DNA from 2 places in the Phosphitispora fastidiosa genome. Region 1 is predicted to be linked to the other one. Evidence: predicted binding sites of a transcription regulator. Region 1 holds the regulator's gene; the other holds the start of a gene.
The links. The regulator LexA, encoded in region 1, represses DNA repair genes until DNA is damaged. The targets are predictions, from matches to a motif close to CNAACANNTGTTNG.

Region 1 (6,316 bases):
TTGCCTCAGCTCTATTCGAAAAAATGGGCTATTTGGTATCTCCAAAATATAACGAATCACGGTCAGATATTGTTCAGGGCCTCTGTTTGGAAAACGAGGAACAAATGGTAGCATTTTGCCGCGGTTTGCAGAAGGGCTCTCCGCTGGACGGATATGTTGTTCCGGAACCTGTCCTTATGCCGGGTTACACAGATAAGGTGGTCATGGCAGGAGGTACTTTTATAGCGGGGTCAACTATTGAACTCAGCGCCGACGGTCCCATCAGGGAACCCTACGCGATTTATATGCAGGGGGGCATTTCCAGGGACTACGTTAAGCTCGGCTTGATTTCTGCTGCCAGAGAGTGTATCGCTGAAAAAACTAAATTGTGTCGTTAGTAACTAAATTATGTCGTTAGTATAGAAGGAATTAGTATCTTAAAGTAGAATATAAAATTTATGAATTGTTGTCGATAAAGGGGGGTGGGTAGTGCAAAAAGTGCAGAACACAAAAAACGCTAAGGTTCTCGTTGTTGATGATGACAGATTTATGCTCAGGGTTATTGAGGACTGTCTTCATAAAGAAGGTTTTTCTGTTGACAGCGCTACAGACTTTAATTCCGCAATGGATAAAATTTATCAGTCTACTCCCGATATAATTCTGCTTGATGTTGTACTGCCCAAACTCAATGGCTATGAAATTTGCAGACTGCTCAGGAACGATACCAGAACCAGCCACGTTCCTATTATTATGCTTACTTCCAAGGTTCAGGTAGAAGATAAAGTGGCCGGTCTTGAGGCCGGGGCAGATGACTATATTACCAAACCCTTTGATACTCTTGAACTGGTGGCTAGAGTTAGGACTCACCTACGCAGGGCAAAACAGGAAAAATCCTTTAACCCGCTGACAGGCCTTCCTGGGAATATTCTCATTGAAGAAGAAATTAAACAGAGGCTGGCAGACGGGTCGGTTTTTGCAGTACTCTATCTTGATTTGGATAATTTCAAGGCATATAATGATGTTTACGGTTTTCTTAAAGGTGATGAAGTTATTAAGTTTGTAGCACATCTTCTAAACAAAAATGTCAAGGAACATGGCAATTTGGGAGATTTTGTGGGCCACATCGGTGGTGATGACTTTATTTCAATAACTTCAATAGATAGAGTTGATATAATCTGCAAATCAATTATCAGTCAGTTTGACAGTACAATATCACTGTTCTATTCTTCAGAGGACCGAAGAAGAGGTTACATTATCACCAGAGACAGGACAAATCAGGAAACAGAGTTTCCTTTAATGACCATTTCCATAGCAATCGTATCTAATGAAAACAGGTTTATTGACAGTCATTGGCAGGTGGCAGAAATTGCTGCAGAGATGAAAAAATACGCAAAATCCAAACTCGGCAGTGTGTATGTTAAGGATAGAAGAAACAGATAATAACCTCAGGGGTGGAATGACTTGTTAAATGCAGCCTTTTGGATAGCTTTACTGGTTATGGTCTTAGGTACTGCAGGCACCTTGCTGCCGGTAGTCCCAGGTACTCCTTTAATATTTCTTTCTGCGCTTGGTTACGCGTATTACGAGGGTTTTAATCAAATAACTCCTCTGATTCTGGGTATTCTTTTTAGTTTAATGGTTATAACCCTTTTAATTGATTATTTCGCCGGAGTTCTGGGGGCCAAAAAGTATGGTGCAACAAAATATGGTACTTGGGGCTCGTTTATCGGTGGGATTTTGGGGGTTATTATTTTTAGTATTCCTGGTCTTTTGCTTGGTCCGTTTGTGGGGGCTGTAACTGGAGAGCTGCTGGGCGGTCGTCAGGCGGAGGAAGCTGTAAAAGTGGGCCTTGGCAGTTTTGTTGGCCTGGCAGGTGGAGCATTATTCAAAGTAATATTTGCAGTTGCAATGATTATGATTTTTATTTCCGGTGTTTTTTAATCTTCTCCGGTAACTTTCAACACAGACCATTAAACCTTTAAATAGGTTTATTAACGGAAAACTGCATGAACTGTCAGGAGTTTTATTTTATAATTAATTATAAGAAGATTTGAACTTAAATGTATATTTTGACACTTTTATCACTAACTGGTGCAAGAGTCCGTTAGGGGGGAGAACTATGAACACTGGTAACCCACTGGTGCTTCTGCTAATATGCAACAACTGTAAAGGCATGTCGGAAAGACTGCTGCCCGAAATGCAGTTGCGTTTTTCTGAAAACGTCAGGTTGATGGCTGTTTCCTGCCCATCCGAATTAGATCCTTTTGTTTTCATTAAATTGCTTCGGAAAAGCTGTGACGGATTAGTTGTAGCCTGTCCGAAGGATGCCTGCTGCTGTCCTGGAAATAAAGCCATAATGAAGCGGCGTCAAATTCTAAAAGATATTCTTCCCATATTTGGTTTACACAAAGAACAACTAAAGATTGCCAGTGTTTCACCATACGGTGGGGAACAACTTATTCAAATAGTTGAACATATGATTGAATTTCTGAAAACAGAGTACCAAAACGGTGCTGAATGCAATTTCGTGGGAACTGAAGGAGCACATCCCAGTATATTACGATGGGTTAACTAGTTTTCCGGTCGAATCTGGCATACTTTAATTTAACAGTGACATAATTAAACAGTGACATCATTTTGATAACACCAAACCCAGGCTTGGGAAAAGCCTGGGTTTATTAATTATACTAAGCAAAATTATATTCAACTTGAAAACATTTCAATTAAATCATTGAATGCGTCTGAACACCCCGGTTACCTTACCCAGTATTTTGACATCTGTTGCATAAATGGGATCCATATACGGATTTTCAGGCTGTAACCTGATATAGTCTTTTTCTTTATAGAATGTTTTTACAGTTGCTTCATCTTCTAAAAGAGCAACAACTATTTCACCGTTTCGGGCAACAGATTGCTGCCTGACCACAACGTAATCCCCGTCAAGAATCCCGGCATTTATCATGCTTTCCCCGCGCACAGATAAGATAAATACATTATCATTGTTAACAAATTCTATAGGAAGCGGGAAGGTATCTTCGATGTTTTCAACTGCCAAAATGGGTTCCCCTGCAGTTACCCTGCCGACAATGGGAACATTTACAATCTCTTTGCGGACAAAGTTACCCTCTCCCTCAATAACTTCTATAGCCCTTGGCTTTGTGGGATCACGCCTGATATAACCTTTTTTCTCAAGTTGGGCTAAATGACCATGGACTGTTGAACTGGAGCTGAGCCCAACAGCTACGCCAATTTCCCTTACCGAAGGGGGATACCCTCTCTTTTGCAGTTCTTTTTTTATAAAATTAAGAATTGATATCTGGCGTTCACTTATATCTGAATACACTAGAGTCACCCCTTAATCTGTTATTTGCCGATTGCTGACCACCGGTAAGGCTCAATTTAATTATAACATTATTTACATATTTGCGCAAACGTCTGTTCGTTTTTTTTAGAAGTTTTCCTATGTTTTATGCGAAAAACGATTGACACAGAACACCTGTTCGTGCTATATTGTTATCAAACAAGTGTTCGGGAGGTTGTGCTGATGAATACCTTTAATACAAAGAACAGAGTCTGCAAAGATAAAAGGAGGAAAATTAAGTTCAATCCCTTTAAGTTTACCAAGATGCTTTGTCTTACGTTAGTGCTGTTGGCTGCGATGTCTTTGTTCTTTAGGTCTACTGCCAGCGGCTATACCGGCGCAGAATATCGGGAGGTCGTAGTGCACAATGGAGACACTTTATGGGAAATATCAAAACAATATTGTGTGAACGAAAACATCCAAAAGGTAGTCTATGAAATTAAAAGAATTAATAATATGAAACATTCAGACATTTATCCCGGGCAAAAAATAAAAATTCCATTAAACTTTTAGAATTTTTTACCTCTGGCCGAAGGATAATTTCATGATTTGTCAAATAATATACAATATTACGAAAATAATCCTAAGGGGCTGGGGGAAGTGAATAAAATAAAGCTGGTCATTGTTGGTGCAGACAGTGAAGGAACCTCTCTTTATTATTGCTTTCGCGATAATCCCAAGGTTGAGATTACCGGCATTGTGGACTTAGAGCTTGATTCCAATGTATTTTCAAGAGAAATAGAAAATGAAGTTGCCATTTTAAAATCTATTGAACAATTATCTGATTACCAGGAAATAAATCTAATCGTCAACACTGTGCGAAATCCTTCAATATCTGAAAAGATCAATGAAATTAAAAATAGCAATACACTAGTGATAGAGTCATCAAGTCTTGAACTTTTGGTTAATCTTGCTGACTGCAAAGAAAAGGCTGAGGCAGAATTATTTTCACTGCTCAACTCCGCACAAGATGCCATTATAATTGTAGACCGCCATGGCTTCGTTAAATTTATAAACAAAACGTTCGAAAAATACTTAGGATTACGTGCTAAAGAATTTCTAAATCATAATATCTTTGAAAAATACCCGGGAAGTCCGTTTGACCACTGTGCTAAGTGCGGGCAGCAGATTGTGGGCCAAAGATATTCATTTGGTGATGACACTAAGGAATTCAGTTATACCGTTACTCCTATAAATGTCAGAGAATCTCTGACTGGTGTTATTGGAGTGTTCCGGCTGAGTCCGGATATTTTCCGTCTAATGGAGGAACTACAGCGCTCAACCTCAATCATAGAGGGTCTCTATGACAGACTGGGACAAATTAACGGTCTAGATGAACTAAATATATCAGATGTAATGGCAATCGATAAAATGGAGAGAATAATGTTGAGACATGCCCTAACCAGATTTGGATATTCTGTTGAAGGAAAGAAAAAGGCTGCCAAGGCGCTCAATATATCCTTGGCAACTCTCTATAATAAATTAAAGAAATATCAGATCAGTTAAGCTAGGGTTAGCCATCGCAAATATTATTGGCTTATGTGTGCCATCAAGTTAATAAATTCACTATACATTATCTTTGTTTGTTAAAAGAGACATCTCTTTCTGCGCCGGATTAAGCCAATCAGCGATGCCGGTGCATATATTATTGCTACAGGGAGAACGGATTACCCGAACCAAATTATTAATTTACTTGCTTTCCCCGGTATACAAAAGTAGCTCCTGCAGTAGCAAGAGAAGTGGCCAGAACTGCCATTGAAGAGGGGATAGCGTTTATTAATACGGCTCCCGACTATTAATGGGAGTAATCATCCTTTGAATTGCTATATTCTTCACAAGATAACCATTTAACTTACCAGTTAACCGTTAAATAACGAGTTTTTCCTATTGGGCAAAATAATAATGCCTGGTTTGGCGTACTATATTAAAATGTTGTTAGAAAAACTTTATATTATCACGAGCCGAAAGTGGGTCGAGACTTATGCAACATTTGTCAGAATCCAACGTCCTACCGAATCCAGACTCATTCGCACTAACTGGTCATGAACTGAAAGCAGTCCAAGCGGCGCGTATGTCAACGTTTTTGTTGGCGTTGCTAACCACGATAGCAACATTAATTTTACATTAGATTATTTTCATTAGATCAAAGGAATGGTAATAAGTTTGCAGTCTTATGCAATCTTATTAAGCTTGCTCTCCCCCCTGTTTTATGTTATGTAAACTAGCATTTTATGGGTAGTTCCTTTGACTCAGTGAGCAAAAGGATGTGGGGAACATGAAAAAATGTATGCTTGAAGAAAATAAAATCTGTGATAACTGCCTGGAATGCCATACGTGTGATTTAGATCCAAATAAGATTTGTGACAATTGTGCAAAATGTATTGATTTCGGAGCAATATTACGTGAAATTGATGATGTGATAATTGCTGAGGATCTCAAAAGAAAATTAAGAATAATTGATACAAAAGTTTTCAAGCAAAGATGAAGGTTCTGTTTGTAACCTTCATTTTTTGTATTTTACTAACAACACAGGTAAAATTATTGGCCCGGAAATATACCAGGGGATACAAAGATACCAGGGCATCTTTTTAAGCGGCTTACAGGGCAATCTGAGGCTTCGTTTTCCGGAGGATAAGAGTGGTATTTTTGTACTGGAGAACAATGATGTAAGAACACCGAAAAATAGCGTATTTATTAACTTCCTATAATAATAATTATGTAAACTAGCGAAAGATAATGTTATTGGAGTGTCATTTTATTACTTTTGTCAATTTCTATTAATATTTTTTCGGGATTGCCTGCATCTAAAGTGCATCTTCCATCAAAGTAGGTTTTCTTGTCTTCATCGTAAAAACCCCTGATTATTTCCGTCTTTTTTTCGGGTGACAATAGCTGCCTGGCATGTGCATCGGAGAGTACAATGTTGTTAATCTTAAATGCTATTTTAAAGTCACAATTTCCGCTCCTAATATTCAG
Region 2 (6,316 bases), on a different contig from region 1:
TGTTTCGCCTGCTCCGTATATTTTTGACAGGTTTTCTGTCTTCAGTATTTCCATTTCCTCACCTCTGTGACTAAGTCTATGGTTCATTTAGAACAACCATAGAATAACACTCCAACCTTACTCTAAAATGAATTCAGGCTTACAATTTTGTAAGCCTGGGCAGATGGACGGTAAACTCCGTACCTGTTTTACCCGAACTTTCAACAGAAATAAACCCGCCATGCATTTCAATTACTGATTCTGCCAGGGTCAGCCCGATGCCTGTCCCCTGCTTGTTTTGAGAAAACCTGCTGCGGTAAAACCGTTTAAAAATATGGTTGATATCGTCAGGGTGAATACCCTCTCCATTGTCCCGGACAGTAATTTTCACCAGCACCGGTGTTTCTTCAAGCGAAACCCCGATGCGGTTTCCCCGGGTAGTGTGTTCCGCAGCATTTTTTATCAGGTTACTCAAGGCCTCCAGCAGCCATTCCCTGTCACAGGCATAGTGAACCTCACTGTCAGCTTTTACTGCCAGGGTCTTTTCCTCTTGCAGCAGCCTGGTTTCAAAGCTTGCCGCCGCCTGTCTGATGATGTCATTGAGAACATAATCCTTTAAACTGAGCTCAATAATTCCGGCATCAAGTCTGGCCAGCTTCAGGAGATTGGCAATCAATGCCTGCATGCGGTCAAGCTCGTTTTCACTCTTATCCAGAAAATCTGCGATTACTTCATTATCAGGATTTTCATTCCTCATAATCTCGGTATACATGGTAAGGGCCGATAAGGGTGTCTTCAACTGGTGGGATACATTTGTCAAAACATCCTTCAGGAAAATCCTGCTGTGCTTTTCCCGTTCAATATGGGTATTCAGTGAAGCAGTCAATGTATTTACAGATGCTGCCAGTTTCGCCAGGGTTCCCTCTTCACTGTCATCAAGCCTGGTTGAAATTTCTCCTTCGATAATTTTGATGACATTATGATTGTACTCATCTAATTTATTGTAGAGGGCTCTCAGAAACAACCAGACTGTTAAGAAGACTGCAGCACCCATGACAAGGGAATATATCAGATTGATAGTCACATTGGACCTGTAAAATTCCTTCACCCCGGGGAGCAGGTTTGAATTGATGCTTTTTATATATCCTGCCTGTTCCAGCAGGGCTTTGCCCGCTTCAATCCCGCTCTCTGTTTTATCTGCCGTGAAAGCAGCCCGGATATCGGAAGCCAGCTCCGGATGCTTGGCGCTCAGGTATCCGGCCAGAGCATAGTCATGTGTGATCATTTCATTTTTAAAGCGGCCGGCATTGTTGTATGCAGTAATCTGTGTAAAAACAGCCCCTGCAAACAGAACCGACACTAACAGGATTAAAAGCCTTTTGGCACTGCGATTTACCAATAAATTCATAGCAAACTCCTCACATAACATGCCATTTGTACCCCATGCCCCTGATTGTGGTCAGAAAGGATGGATGTCTGGGGTCATCTTCAATTTTGTCGCGCAGCCTGCTGATGTAAACAGCGAGAGTATTATCATCAATGAAGCTTTCCCGGGAATCCCACAATTTTTGCATGATCTGTTCCCTGGACAGAATAATTCTCGGGTTCTGCATAAACAGGCACAGCAATCGATACTCAGCAGAAGTAAGGTCTATATCTGTTCCGTTTTTTATTACCCTGCCTTCCAGGAGTTTGACTGTAATCCCATTTGAGCTCAGTTCGGTGATCTGTTCCTTTATGGCAGCGGAACGCCTTAGGGCAGCATTGATTCTGGATACCAGTTCATTTATTTTGAAGGGCTTGGTGATATAATCATCCCCGCCAATGTCAAGGCCCATGACAATGTTTACTTCTTCATCGGCGGCGGTCAGGAAGATTACCGGAATATCGGAAGTTTGCCTAATCATTTTGCAGATGTCAAACCCGCTGCCATCAGGAAGCATCAGGTCCAGGATAACCAGGTCATAGATACCGTCATGGAAACGCCCTCTTGCCTCCTGTACCGTTCTGGCCACAGTTACCTCAAAGTTATGCTTGGACAGGGAAAATTCCAATCCTTCAATCAGGCTTAAATCATCTTCAACCAACAGTATTTTTTTCATTTGTGCCTCCATTTACCTCTGTAAAACTGAGAAAAATCCTTATGAAGATTTCGCTGCTGTATTCACATTTTCCTTGTCATCAGCGCAAAAACAGAAGCCATTGCACCGGTATTACCTGCGCAATGGCTTCATTAATATTTTCAAATGTCAGTGGCGGAACATATCAGTGATGGAACAGCCTGAGGCCCGTTGCAGCCATGACCATACCGTATTCATTGCAGGCATTTATTACTATATCATCCCTTAATGAACCGCCTGCCTGAACGATATATTTAACCCCGCTCTGGGCAGCGCGGTCAATATTATCCCTGAAGGGGAAGAAGGCATCAGAGCCCAGGGTCACATTCTTCAGTCCTTTAAGCCATTCCCGTCTTTCTTCATCAGTAAACCTCTCCGGAACTGTTTCCAGGATATCCTTTAACATACTAAATTCATATTCGGTGACATCATTTCTGACAAAAAGGTCCATGGCATTATCCTGATCGGCAATCCCCACTCCTGATTTGAATTTAAAACCCTGTACTTTGGGATGCTGCTTCAGATACCAGATATCGGCCTTATCCCCTGCCAGCCGGGTACAGTGTATCCTTGACTGCTGGCCCGCACCGCATCCGATAACCTGGCCATCATACACATAGCACACGGAATTGGACTGGGTATACTTGAGTGTCAGCATGGCCAGGATCATATCCCTTTTTGCCGTCTCAGGCAGTTCTTTATTGTCAGTGACAATATTGTCAAGATCAGCAAAACTCGGAATTACGCTGTTTCTCTTCTGGAGAAATTCAATACCATAGATGAACCTTGTTTCGATTTCCGGGGGTTCATAAGATGGGTCAACTTCGATAACATTATATTTCCCGCCCCTCTTCTGCTTGAGCAGTTCAAGGGCCTCAGGGGTGTATCCGGGGGCAATGACACCGTCAGATACCTCATTCCTGAGAATTTCCGCCGTTGCCTTGTCACAAATATCACTGAGCGCTGCCCAGTCGCCAAAGGAAGACAGCCTGTCAGCTCCTCTGGCACGGGCATATGCTGCCGCAAGAGGTGACAAATCAATTTCACTGACATGGCAGGCCTTTTTTTGTTCATCAGACATTGGCACTCCCAGAGCGGCCCCGGCAGGGCTGACATGCTTAAAGGAAGCGGCTGCAGGCATGTTGAGGGCAGTCCGCAGTTCCTTTACCAGCTGCCAGGAGTTCAGGGCATCCATGAAATTGATATACCCGGGATTACCGTTAAGCACCTTAATGGGAAGCTCATCTCCGGCAGAACGGATCTGGGCCGGCTTCTGATTTGGGTTGACTCCATACTTAAGTTCAATTGACTTCATTAAAACAAACCCCTCCTCTTACGTTTTGACCAACTTTAAATTCATGCGCATGGCTCGCCTGTGGACGACGATTTCTGACGCAGTTAGACGACGCTTTTCAACGGTCCGAATAAAATACCGCCTGGGCTCTAGTCTACCCAGGCGGTCGATAATCTTTCTCCAATCACGCTCCCTGTGGGTGCCCCCACTATCCGCCAGTTACGTGATCTGCTTGTTTAATACTATTTTTAAGACAAGTATATTATCACAAACAGATGGTTGTCAACCATATTTCGGAAACTGTTTATTTATATCGCCAGCAGGTTATACAGCACCTGGGCCATTTGGGCCCGGGTAGTGGTTTCTGCCGGGCTGAGCATGTTGTCACTGCCGCTGACTATGTCGCTCTGTACCAGGGCAGACATAGCTTCATTGGCCCACGGAGCCACCAGGCCAGCATCATCGAAGGTACCGATTTCTTTGTCAACTGCGGCTGCCGGGAGTTCATCAATTAACTGCAGCGCATTATACAGTAAGACGAACATTTCCTGTCTGGTGATTTCTTTGTCAGGGGCAAACATATTATTACCTACACCTTTAGCGATACCTAGGCTTTTGGCTGCAGCCAGATAGCTGGTATAGTAGGTATTGCCTGCATCAGCAAAGCTGCTGGTGTTGCCGGTGTTGTCATCTGCACCGTTCGCAGGGGCAATCTGATACGCATTCATCAGAAGCACAATAAACTGGCCTCTGGTAAGACGCATATCCGGACTGTAGCTGCCATCTCCGGTGCCTGAAGTAATCCCGCGGGCAGCAATAAATTCCACCGCTTCTTTGTACCAGACACCGGCGGGAACATCACTGAAGGAAACCGCATTATATCCAATCGCAAATCTTGAAAAGTGATTAGTTTTAAATATAACAGCTTCCTTCGTACTGTCGAAATAACCTCTTACGCTTTGAAGGCTGCCATCATCAGACAGAAAATAAACTACAACGGAGTTTGGATTTTCTCCTATTTGAAGTGTATAAGGTATGGTGACAGATGCATAGCCGCTGCTAAAATCCGAAACCAGGGTATCTTCATTAATTATGGTAAAGTCATAGACCGGTCTTCCATCTACTTTTACGTTGTCTGCTTCAGAAAGAGTATTTTTATCGATAATGCTGGCAGAGATAATTATATCGTCCCCGCCTGCAACGGCAGATATTGCATCAATGACTCTGTTGTCAAGGCTGATAGAAACAAATGGGGAAGAAATGACAAAACCAGCATCAGTTTCATTCGCAATTCTCAACAGACCGCTTTGAGGAACACTTACTTCGAGCTTTTCAATATCACCCTGAGTATTAACAGCAACCTCGATGATATCTCCTTTTGATGTCCCTGCCTCGGCGGCTGCCTTGTCCAGCAGGGCATCAATGATTGCAGAGGAAATGTTGACTGAAGCTGTTCCTGATAAATTTTGTGCAGAAACTGCTGTTTTAACAATAGTCAAACTGTCTGCCTCTTCTGCTGCCACAATAATGGCAGGTGGAGCGTAGGTGCTGCCTCCTGACGGGCTGCTGGATGTTGAGGAGCTGGCAGCCCTGTTGATAACAATTGTATATGTTTGCGTTGTTATTCCGTCTGCGGCGGTTACTACTATTGTAACTGTGTTCTCTCCAACTGCCAGGGTAACTTCTTTGCTGGTTCTTTCTGTATCATTTATCAATACAACTGCCAGAGGATCGGTGATTTCAGCGGTTATGGTTGTGGTGGCCGTACTGTTGCCGACACCTGCCGAATAATTTGTTGTGTTACTGTCGAACTCCGGAGTCAGGGTGATACCTGAAACCGAGAGTCCCGTGAGTGTGGCATCAGTTTCAGTCCCGGTGCTTCCGGAAGAAGGTGGGCTCGGGTCCTGATAGACCTCAATATCCATCTTCAGCTTTTCACTGACATTTCCGGCGGCATCCTTGGCAACGATATAGATATCTTTGGCTCCGGCAGTGAGCGTATTCAGCATGATTGTCTGTTCAGTGGTATCACAATCGGTCCCCACCGTACCGGTATCCATAATTGGTTCTCCGGCGCCGTCTTCCACTACTGAGTAGTAGTAATATCCAGGCTCATTTGACGTAAAATCTACAATAGCTTCCGTGTCAGATATACGGTTAGCTTCACCTGCAGTCAGGACGGGAGCAGTGGTATCCGATGCACCTGCCTCCACACAAGGATAGTCCATTAGACCGATAGACCATATAGGAGTAGTAAACCCGGCAGCTCCGGTATAAAAATATACCGTGAAGTCTTCATGAACACTGGAAAACACGAAATTTTCCATCACGGGGGCGTCACCCTCAAAAACAGCAGAAGTTAAAGCGGTACAGCCATTAAAGGCGCTGTAGCCAATATTCATGATATTGGCAGGAATAGTTACACTTGTCAGAGCGGTGCAGTATTGGAAGGTTATATCATCGATGATGGACAGGGACGTCGGGATACTTATTTCTGTGATTGCCGTACCGGAAAAAGCCCCCTGGCCAAGAGTATCCAGATTATTGCCAACGATAGTAATATCGGCCAGGGCACTACAGTCGGCAAAGGCGGCAAAATCAATTGTCTCCACGCTGTTGGGGACAGACAGGATTGTCAGATTAGTGCCATAAAAAGCGTGCTGTCCAATGTAAGTGACCCCCTGACCCAGATCAACCTCAGCCAGAGCGCTGTTTTGGAAGGCGCCTGATTCTATCCGTAAAACACTGTCCGGAATAGTAACAGAAGTAATACTGACATTATCAATAAAAGCATTGCTGGCTATTCTGATGACAGGTTTCCCGGCTAATTCAGAAGGTATGGTAAGCTCCGTATCTGTACCAATATAACCGGTAATTGCTGCCGTCGTGCCATCATCATACAGCGAGTAGAGCCAGTCGCCGT

Region 2: a site for LexA is predicted at 3,662-3,675, ahead of Ga0451573_RS04650 (phosphoribosylaminoimidazolecarboxamide formyltransferase). Genes of this name have one in related genera too.

The regions. Positions count from the first base shown of each region.
Region 1 covers NZ_JAHHUL010000001.1:81,568-87,883, forward strand. The annotation lists gene Ga0451573_RS00425 (methionine gamma-lyase family protein) at 1-377, shown strand, start outside; gene Ga0451573_RS19960 (response regulator) at 469-1,419, shown strand; gene Ga0451573_RS00440 (DUF456 domain-containing protein) at 1,441-1,920, shown strand; gene Ga0451573_RS00445 (hydrogenase iron-sulfur subunit) at 2,099-2,554, shown strand; gene lexA (transcriptional repressor LexA) at 2,708-3,322, opposite strand; gene yneA (cell division suppressor protein YneA) at 3,524-3,853, shown strand; gene Ga0451573_RS00460 (helix-turn-helix domain-containing protein) at 3,941-4,846, shown strand; gene Ga0451573_RS00470 (hypothetical protein) at 5,616-5,825, shown strand; gene Ga0451573_RS00475 (type IA DNA topoisomerase) at 6,080-6,316, opposite strand, start outside.
Region 2 covers NZ_JAHHUL010000003.1:133,739-140,054, reverse strand. The annotation lists gene Ga0451573_RS04665 (ABC transporter ATP-binding protein) at 1-54, opposite strand, end outside; gene Ga0451573_RS04660 (sensor histidine kinase) at 140-1,387, opposite strand; gene Ga0451573_RS04655 (response regulator transcription factor) at 1,398-2,081, opposite strand; gene Ga0451573_RS04650 (phosphoribosylaminoimidazolecarboxamide formyltransferase) at 2,245-3,414, opposite strand; ZMP/ZTP riboswitch at 3,543-3,626, opposite strand; gene Ga0451573_RS04645 (leucine-rich repeat protein) at 3,702-6,316, opposite strand, start outside.